4 regions of the Aurantimonas sp. E1-2-R+4 genome follow, and region 3 is predicted to be linked to each of the others. Evidence: predicted binding sites of a transcription regulator. Region 3 holds the regulator's gene; each other region holds the start of a gene.
The links. The regulator LexA, encoded in region 3, represses DNA repair genes until DNA is damaged. The targets are predictions, from matches to a motif close to TGTTCNNNNTGTGTTCNG.
Positions count from the first base shown of each region.

Region 1 (2,203 bases), on a different contig from region 3:
GCGGTCGGCATAATGGTCCCAGCCTTCGTCGGTGTGGCGAAGCGTCACGGCGAAGCCGAAGGTACCGCCGTTTTCAGGCGTGACGCGGGCCGCTTCCACGGTCACCTCGCCCGCCGTCGCAACACTGAGCGATGCGACGGCGCTGCCAGTCAGCCAGACGATGCCGAGCGCGACAAAGGTTCGAATCGGCCGTGTCCTCCGAATCAGAACGGGATTTCGTCGTCGAGATCGCGCGACGATCCGCCGCCACCACCGCCGCCCTGGTCGTAACCACCGCTGCCGGATTTTCCGCTGCCACCGGAGCCGCCGCGCGCGCCCCCGCTCTGGTCATAACTGCCACCGCCGCCACCTTCGCCGCGACTGTCGAGCATCTGCAGTTCGCCGCGGAAGCGTTGCAGCACGACTTCCGTGGTGTAGCGCTTCTGCCCCGACTGGTCCTCCCAGTTGCGGGTCTGGAGCTGGCCCTCGATATAGACCTTCGCGCCCTTCTTCAGATATTGCTCGGCGACCTTCACGAGGTTCTCGTTGAAGATCACGACATTGTGCCACTCGGTCTTTTCCCGGCGCTCGCCGCTATTCTTGTCCCGCCAGCTTTCCGAGGTGGCGATTCGCAGATTCACCACCGCGTCGCCGGAGTTCAGGCGGCGGATCTCCGGATCGGCTCCCAGATTTCCGACCAGGATCACCTTGTTCACGCTGCCTGCCATTATCGAACTCCATGCTTTAAAACCGGCGCGATCCTATAGAACCGAGCCTTGGGGCGAAAGGACGCGGACGCGTTCGTCCACCGCTGAAAGTCTTTCCTCGTCACCTTTGGCGATTTCCACCATCGGAAGAAAGGGCCGACTTGGCAGTGCCGCTCGAATTCGTTGGGAACAAAAAAAGAACATTATTGGAATCGAGTCAAGGACAGGCCGCCTTGGAAGAGTCGCCTGGACGACTTAAGTAGGCTCGGTCTCCCAATCACAAGGACCGCCGGACGCGTCATGGCCGAACTGAAGACGATCTCCATTCGCGGCGCGCGCGAGCATAATCTCAAGAACGTCGATCTTGACCTGCCGCGCGACACATTGATCGTGATGACCGGCCTGTCGGGCTCGGGCAAGTCGTCGCTGGCGTTCGACACGATCTATGCCGAAGGGCAGCGGCGCTATGTCGAGAGCCTGTCGGCCTATGCCCGCCAGTTCCTTGAGATGATGCAAAAGCCCGATGTCGATCAGATCGACGGGCTGTCGCCGGCGATCTCGATCGAACAGAAGACAACCTCGAAGAACCCGCGTTCGACCGTCGGTACGGTCACCGAAATCTACGACTATCTGCGGCTGCTGTTCGCGCGCGTCGGCGTTCCCTATTCGCCCGCCACCGGCCTGCCGATCGAAAGCCAGACGGTCAGCCAGATGGTCGACCGCGTCCTGGAACTCGACGAGGGCGCCCGGCTCTATCTGCTGGCCCCGATCGTGCGTGGCCGCAAAGGCGAATACCGCAAGGAACTGGCGGAACTGCAGAAAAAGGGATTCCAGCGCGTCCGCGTCGACGGGGAGTTCTACGACATCGCCGACGCGCCGGCCCTCGACAAGAAATACAAGCACGACATCGACGTCGTGGTCGACCGCATTGTCGTGCGGGGCGACATATCCGCGCGCCTTGCCGATTCGCTGGAGACCGCGCTGGGTCTCGCCGAAGGGCTGGCGGTGGCCGAATTCGCCGACGGCGTCGATGAGAACGGTAAGCCGCGGCAACTGGTGTTTTCGGAAAAGTTCGCCTGCCCGGTGTCGGGTTTCACGATCCCGGAGATCGAGCCACGCCTGTTTTCGTTCAACAATCCGTTCGGCGCCTGCCCGCGCTGCGACGGTCTCGGCTCGCAGCGCGCCGTCGATCCCAAGCTGATCGTCCCCAACGAGGCGGTGACGCTGAAGGGCGGCGCGATCGCGCCCTGGGCGAAATCGACCTCACCCTATTACGCGCAGACGCTCGACGCGCTCGGACGCACTTTCGGCTTCAAACAAACCGACAAATGGTCCGAGCTGTCGGAAGAGGCTCAGGGTGCGATCCTGAACGGCACCGGCAAGACCAAGATCGAATTTCGTTACAATGACGGGATGCGCTCCTACAAGACGACCAAGAGCTTCGAGGGCATCGTGCCCAATCTCGCGCGCCGCTGGAAGGAGACCGATTCCGCCTGGATGCGCGAGGAGATCGAGCG
Region 1 is NZ_JAZHLK010000001.1:261,463-263,665, forward strand. It holds gene VQ045_RS01230 (hypothetical protein) at 1-105, opposite strand, end outside; gene VQ045_RS01235 (single-stranded DNA-binding protein) at 204-707, opposite strand; gene uvrA (excinuclease ABC subunit UvrA) at 987-2,203, shown strand, end outside.
Region 1: uvrA (excinuclease ABC subunit UvrA) is a predicted target of LexA. The motif match lies at 872-889, and genes of this name have one in related genera.

Region 2 (2,203 bases), on a different contig from region 3:
GACGCGGTGCTCCTTGCCGAGCGTGACGTCGAGATAATCCTTCAGCCCGCCGGGGAAGTGGAATGTCTCGCGAGCCGGGATGTCGCCGCCGGGCACGAGCAGGCTCTGATCGCAAGACCAGCGAATCTCGACGCCGCCGAAGAGGTAAGCTTTCGAGCGAGCCATGGCGAACAGCCGCTCGGGGCGGAACCTGGCACCGTCGCCGAAAATCTGCGGATCCGGCTTGAACCGCACCCGCGTGCCGCGACGATTGTGAACCTCGCCGACTTCGTCGAGCGTCGAGGTCGCCAGTCCCCGCGCATAGGTCTGGCGGTAGAGCTTGCGATTGCGCGCGACCTCGACTTCCAAGACCTCCGACAGGGCGTTGACCACGGACACGCCGACGCCATGCAGGCCGCCCGAGGTCTCATAGACCTTCGAATCGAATTTTCCGCCGGCATGCAGCGTCGTCATGATGACTTCAAGCGCCGACTTGTTCTTGTATTTGGGATGGGGGTCGACCGGGATCCCGCGACCGTTGTCAGCGACGGACAAGGTGCCGTCCGCTTCCAGCGCGACCTCGATGAAATTGGCGTGTCCGGCGGTCGCCTCGTCCATCGAATTGTCGATGACCTCGGCGAAAAGATGATGCAGCGCCTTCTCGTCGGTGCCGCCGATATACATGCCGGGGCGGCGGCGAACCGGCTCCAGCCCTTCCAGCACCTCGATATCGGCCGCCGTGTATTCAGCGGGCTGCGCTGAATTCTGCACCGGCAAAGGCTGGTCGGCCGGCTTTGGCGATTTCGGCCGACGCGCCGCATTGCCCGAAAACAGGTCGTCGCTCATCGCGGACCCGTCTGCGAAACGTGCGGGACAAACTCGTGCTGCAATGAATTCTCGCGCCCATCAACCATGGGGTCTGCCTATACTTTCACGAAATGTTCTTCAAGAGTCCGGTACCGTTTCCCAGCGCATAACGCTTCCGCGACAGGTTTATCCACGGGTTCCGTCGGGCGGGTGCGCCAAAACCGGCGGCGCGGCACGTGTGCTCGGGCGCCACACACTCCAAAACAAAGGATGCGGAACGGCGTCCCTTTCTCCATGGTGCCGACATCCGCTTGCACCGTCGTGTGAAGTCCGGCAGCGACGGTCGAGCAGGAAACGAAAGAATGCCGACGACGGGACGAAACGCCAGACGGCCGTCGCGGCCGCGTGGCGGTCTCAGGCCCGCGTGATCACGATACGTCCACGGCTGCCCCGTCGCCTTGCAAGCCATCGCAATCCGGCCCGTCGATGAGCGAAGTGGGCTTCGCCAGCGCCTCCAGTGCAGGGCGGTCCGTGATGATGACCCGCTGACCGTCGGCCACGGCGCCATCTGTCTGCAGCGATTTCATCGCTCGTGAGAGACTCTCGGGCGTCATCCCGAGGAACGAGGCGAGCACCCGCTTTTCCATGGGTAGGACAAAGCTTGCTCTGTCGCCGGCGGCCCCGGCTTGACACAGAAGGTAAGCGGCCAACCTCTCGCGTGCGCTGCGCAGCTTGAGATCCTTGGCATGCCGGACCATGCCGCGGTAACCGGCCGAAAGCTCGGCGATGGTGGCCAACGCAAATTCGCCATCGGTGCGGAAGATGGTTCGCACATCGCTGCTGGGCACCAGGATGAGGCGGGTTTTCTCCAGTGTGCGCGCCGACATCAGGTAAGGCGCGTCTCGCATGCAGGCGGCGAGGATGAAGGTCGAACGCGGCCGCACCACCGCCAGCGTGGTTTCACGCTCCTGCCAGCCCGCGAAGAGCTCGATCGAGCCCTCCACGACGATGTGGAGAAAATCGGCAGACTCGCCCTCGTCGATCAGCTGGATCTGGGGCGGAAAGGTCTGATCGTACGCCGCGCGCGTCAGGGCGAGAAAATTCTCCTCCGCCATCGATCGAAACAGCGGAAGGCGGCGGATCGCCGGAAGGACCGTTTCACGCATGAATCAACTCATCTCCGACAGTTCGCTTGATATTTGGTAATTGATGAACAGACATCAGTCTAGTGGATATAGGCAATATCAATCCCTGACGCCTGACAAACCCAGGTCATTGCGGCGCCTATCATCAAATCTGGTTCGATTGCTCTCGCCGGCCGCTGCGGTTTGATCTCGGTCAAGTCGCGGCGGCTTCTTCCGTCCCACTCCGGCGCGACGAAACGCGTCGGAAGCGGAGATAGATCATGATGGAGCAG
Region 2 is NZ_JAZHLK010000001.1:287,626-289,828, reverse strand. It holds gene parE (DNA topoisomerase IV subunit B) at 1-825, opposite strand, end outside; gene VQ045_RS01340 (helix-turn-helix domain-containing protein) at 1,215-1,952, opposite strand; gene VQ045_RS01335 (nitrate/nitrite transporter) at 2,192-2,203, shown strand, end outside.
Region 2: parE (DNA topoisomerase IV subunit B) is a predicted target of LexA. The motif match lies at 908-925, and genes of this name have one in related genera.

Region 3 (2,203 bases):
CGGCGATGGCTGAAATACTCGATCCGCGTCAAAGACTTATGCGGATTGTGGCAGAGAGGAAGGGATTCGAACCCTCGATACGGTCTCCCGTATACTCCCTTAGCAGGGGAGCGCCTTCGACCACTCGGCCACCTCTCCGAGGACGCAGATACCTGCGCGACGGGCCCGGTGCAAGGGAGGCAAGAAGAAAACCCGGTGAACATGATCGAAAGGCACCCTGCGGCCATTCAAACCGGACACCGCGAAACCTCGCCCCGACCCGGGAACGATCCACACGCGCTTCCTTCGCGGCGCCGTCAAGGCTCTGCGCGGCGCGGCCTGGTTCGCGGCTCAAGCAGCAGCTGGCACAGGTCGAAAAGTTGGCTCCGCGGGATCGGTTGCCAACTGTCGGTCCGGCCTTCAGTATTTGCGGATGAGCCCGACCAGCCGGCCCTGAACCTTGACCCGCTCGGAGCCGAAGATCCGCGTTTCATAAGCCGGATTGGCAGCCTCCAGCGCAATCGTATTGCCGCGCCGGCGAAACCGCTTCAGCGTCGCTTCCTCCTCGTCGACCAGCGCGACAACGATCTCCCCGGGCGTCGCTGTGTCGGCGCGGCGAATCACCACCGTGTCGCCGTCGAGGATTCCGGCTTCGATCATCGAATCGCCCTTGACTTCCAGCGCATAATGCTCGCCGCCGCCAAGCATATCCGGCGGCACGGCGAGGGAATGGGTGGTGTGCTGGATCGCCGAAATGGGAACGCCCGCCGCGATCCGGCCCATGACCGGAATCGAGACTGTGGCCGGTTCAGGCGGTCTCGTCGTCGCGCGTCGGGAAATCGGCTCAGACGTCTTGCGTGCCGCGTCGCGGCTTCCTTCGATCACGCTCGGCGTAAACCCGGCGTGGCCGACGGGGGCAGGGCGGTCCTTCTGCATCGCTTCGGGCAGCTTGAGGATCTCCAGCGCTCGCGCGCGATTGGGCAGGCGCCGAATGAAGCCCCGCTCCTCAAGCGCGGTAATCAGGCGATGAATGCCGGATTTTGAGCGAAGCTCCAGCGCGTCCTTCATCTCGTCGAAGGAGGGAGGCACCCCGCTATCCCTCAGCCGTTCGTGAATGAACGACAAAAGGTCGTGCTGCTTGCGTGTCAGCATCGAGGCGACTCCCTAAAACAAAACCTGAACAAACCTATCTGTTCTAGTTGTGTTCCGCAAGACCCTTCCATTCGTCGAGCACAACGTAGCGGCAAGCCTCGCCCGCACTGGCCGGAGCCGCCGAAGGAGCCCGCACGAGCAGCGCGTCGGCCTGCGCGTAGGTGGACAGGAGGGAGGAATCCTGGAGGGGCAGCGGAATGACCCGGATGACGCCGTCTTCTCGAACCTCCAGCCGCGACCGGACGAAGTCGGTCCGCAGGCCATTTTCAGGCATCGGCGCACCGAGCAGCCCATGCCGGTAGAGCTGGCGATCGGGAAGGCCTGCCAACCGGCGCACCAATGGAACCAGGAACAACCTCGCCGCGACCATGGAGGAGGCCGGATTGCCCGGCAGTCCGACGATCGTCAGATCGCCGAGCCGCCCCGCCATCAATGGCTTGCCGGGGCGCATCGCGACCTTCCAGAAGTCGAGTCCGACGCCGCGGTTGGCGAACACCTTGCCGACCAGATCGTGATCGCCAACCGACGCCCCGCCGATCGTGACGAAGACATCCGCCCGGTCCCGGATGGAATCGCTCAGGCGCGCGTCTATTGTGGCGACGTCGTCGCCGGCGATCCCGCAGTCGATCGCATCGCCGCCGGCGGCTACCACCATCGCCGCGACGCCGAACGGGTTGGAGGCGACCAACTGCGAGGGACCGAGCGGCTCGCCGGGCAGCACGAGTTCGTCGCCGGTTGCGAGGATGGCCACCTTCGGCCGCGCCAGCACCGTCAGCGCGGGGTAGCCGCAGCTCGCCGCAAGCGCGATGGCGCCGGGCGTGAGCAGGGCGCCGCGGGTCAACAACGTCTCGCCCGCAGCGAAATCGATACCGGCTGCCCGGATGAATTGGCCGGGTTCAAGCGAAACCGTCGGCCGCACGGTGCCGTCGTCTTCAACGCGGGCGTCTTCCTGGATCAGGATCGCATCAGCACCTTGCGGCACCGGCGCCCCGGTGAAGATTCGCGCCGCTTCTCCGCGTCCCACCTGACCGTCGAAGGCGCGCCCGGCGGCGGATTCGCCGACGACCCGCAG
Region 3 is NZ_JAZHLK010000056.1:103-2,305, forward strand. It holds tRNA gene VQ045_RS18540 (tRNA-Ser) at 49-138, opposite strand; gene lexA (transcriptional repressor LexA) at 400-1,131, opposite strand; gene VQ045_RS18550 (molybdopterin molybdotransferase MoeA) at 1,175-2,203, opposite strand, start outside.

Region 4 (2,203 bases), on a different contig from region 3:
CATGCCGGCGACGCCGCAAAAGGTCTGGAAGGCGCTCAACGCGGTCGCCTGACCGAGCAGACGAACTTTGCCCGGTGGCCGCGAAAAAGGGCCGCCGGGAGAATTTTAGGGGCTGCCTGGCCCCGTTTCTATCCGAACCATCGCGCCGCGCGGTCCTTCCGCGATTTCCGGACCCGGCGCCAGAGGGAGCAGAACCGATGTACGAGACCACTTATCACCGCCCCACGTCGATCGACGAGGCCGTCAAGCTGGTCGGTGAATCCGGCGGCGAGGGAAAATTCCTCTCTGGCGGCATGACGCTGATCGCGACCATGAAGCAGCGGCTCGCCGCGCCGAGCGACCTTGTCGATCTGCGCCATATCGCCGAACTCAAGGGCATTACGGTCAACGGCAAGTCGATCAAGATCGGCGGCGGCATGACCCATGGCGAGATCGCCGCCCATGACGGGCTGAAAGCCGCCTGCCATGGCTTCGCCGATCTCGCCGGCCTGATCGGCGATATCGCGGTGCGCCACATGGGAACGATCGGCGGGTCGGTGGCGAATAACGACCCGGCGGCCGATTATCCCGCCGCCCTGAAGGCGCTCGGTGGGACGATCCACACCAACCAGCGCGAGATCGCGGCCGACGACTTCTTCCTCGGCCTGTTCGAGACAGCGCTGGAGGAGAACGAGATCGTGACGGCGGTGTCCTTCGAGGCGCCGGATCAATGCGCCTACGAGAAGTTCCGCAACCCGGCCTCGCGCTATGCCATGTGCGGCGTCTTCGTCGCCAAGCGCGGCGGCGAGGTGAAGGTCGGCATCACCGGCGCCAGCATGGGCGGCGCCTTCCGCTGGGAAGCCGCTGAACAGGCGCTGTCATCGAATTTCGACGGCTCGGCCGTGGACGGGCTGTCGGTCGACGAGGGCGACATGGTGTCGGACCTGCACGGCACGTCGGCCTATCGCGCCAACCTCGTCAAGGTCGTCACCAAACGGGCGGTGAACAAGGCCAAATCCGCGGGCTGACAGACGCAGGACGTCAGACTGAAGGTCGGCCGGCTGGACAAGAACGTCTGGCTGGCCTTTTCGTCTCATCGACGCGGCGGGGCAGCCGCGTAAGCAAACCTGCGACATTGGGCTTCGCCGAGAAATCCGGAAATTTGCTGGCGAGAACATTCCATGAACGCTATATCCGCGTCATGGCCAAGACGACCCTCATCGACAAGCTCGCGATCCTCTCCGACGCTGCCAAATACGACGCGTCCTGCGCGTCCAGCGGCTCGACCCGGCGCGATTCCGCCAAGAGCAAAGGCATCGGCTCGACCGAGGGGTCGGGCATCTGCCACGCCTATGCGCCCGACGGGCGGTGCATCTCGCTGCTGAAAATCCTGATGACCAATTTTTGCGTCTATGACTGCGTCTATTGCGTCAACCGCTCGTCCTCCAACGTGGCCCGTGCCCGTTTCACGGTCGAGGAAGTCGTCACGCTGACGATGGAGTTCTACAAGCGCAATTACATTGAGGGCCTGTTCCTGTCCTCCGGCATCATCCGCAACTCCGACTATACGATGGAGGAGATGGTGCGGATCGCCAGAAAGCTGCGGCTGGAGGAAAATTTCGCCGGCTACATCCATCTGAAGACGATCCCCGACGCGTCGCCCGCCCTGATCGAGGAGGCGGGGCTCTTCGCCGACCGCCTGTCGATCAATATCGAGCTGCCGACCGATGTGACGCTAGAGGCACTCGCACCGGAAAAGAAGCCGCGCGACATCCGCCGTTCGATGGGCCATCTGCGGGCCAAGATCGAGGAACACAAGGGTGAGAAAAAGGACCGAACGAAGCCGCAACGCTTCGCGCCCGGCGGCCAGTCAACCCAGATGATCATCGGCGCCGACAACTCCGATGACGATGCCATCCTCGGCCGGTCGGAGAATCTCTACGGCAATTACCGCCTCAAACGGGTCTACTACTCCGCCTTCTCACCGATCCCCGACGCCTCCAGTCGGCTGCCGCTCTCCCCGCCGCCGCTGATGCGCGAACACCGCCTGTATCAGGCCGACTGGCTGATGCGCTTTTACGGCTTCGACCGGGGCGAGATCGTTTCCGGCGGCGAAGGCGGGATGCTGGATCTCGCCGTCGATCCAAAGCTCGCCTGGGCGTTGAAGAACCGCGATCGCTTCCCGGTGGACGTCAATCGCGCCGACCGGGAAATGCTGTTGCGC
Region 4 is NZ_JAZHLK010000019.1:71,342-73,544, forward strand. It holds gene VQ045_RS10760 (xanthine dehydrogenase family protein molybdopterin-binding subunit) at 1-52, shown strand, start outside; gene VQ045_RS10765 (FAD binding domain-containing protein) at 198-1,007, shown strand; gene VQ045_RS10770 (putative DNA modification/repair radical SAM protein) at 1,181-2,203, shown strand, end outside.
Region 4: VQ045_RS10770 (putative DNA modification/repair radical SAM protein) is a predicted target of LexA. The motif match lies at 1,150-1,167, and genes of this name have one in related genera.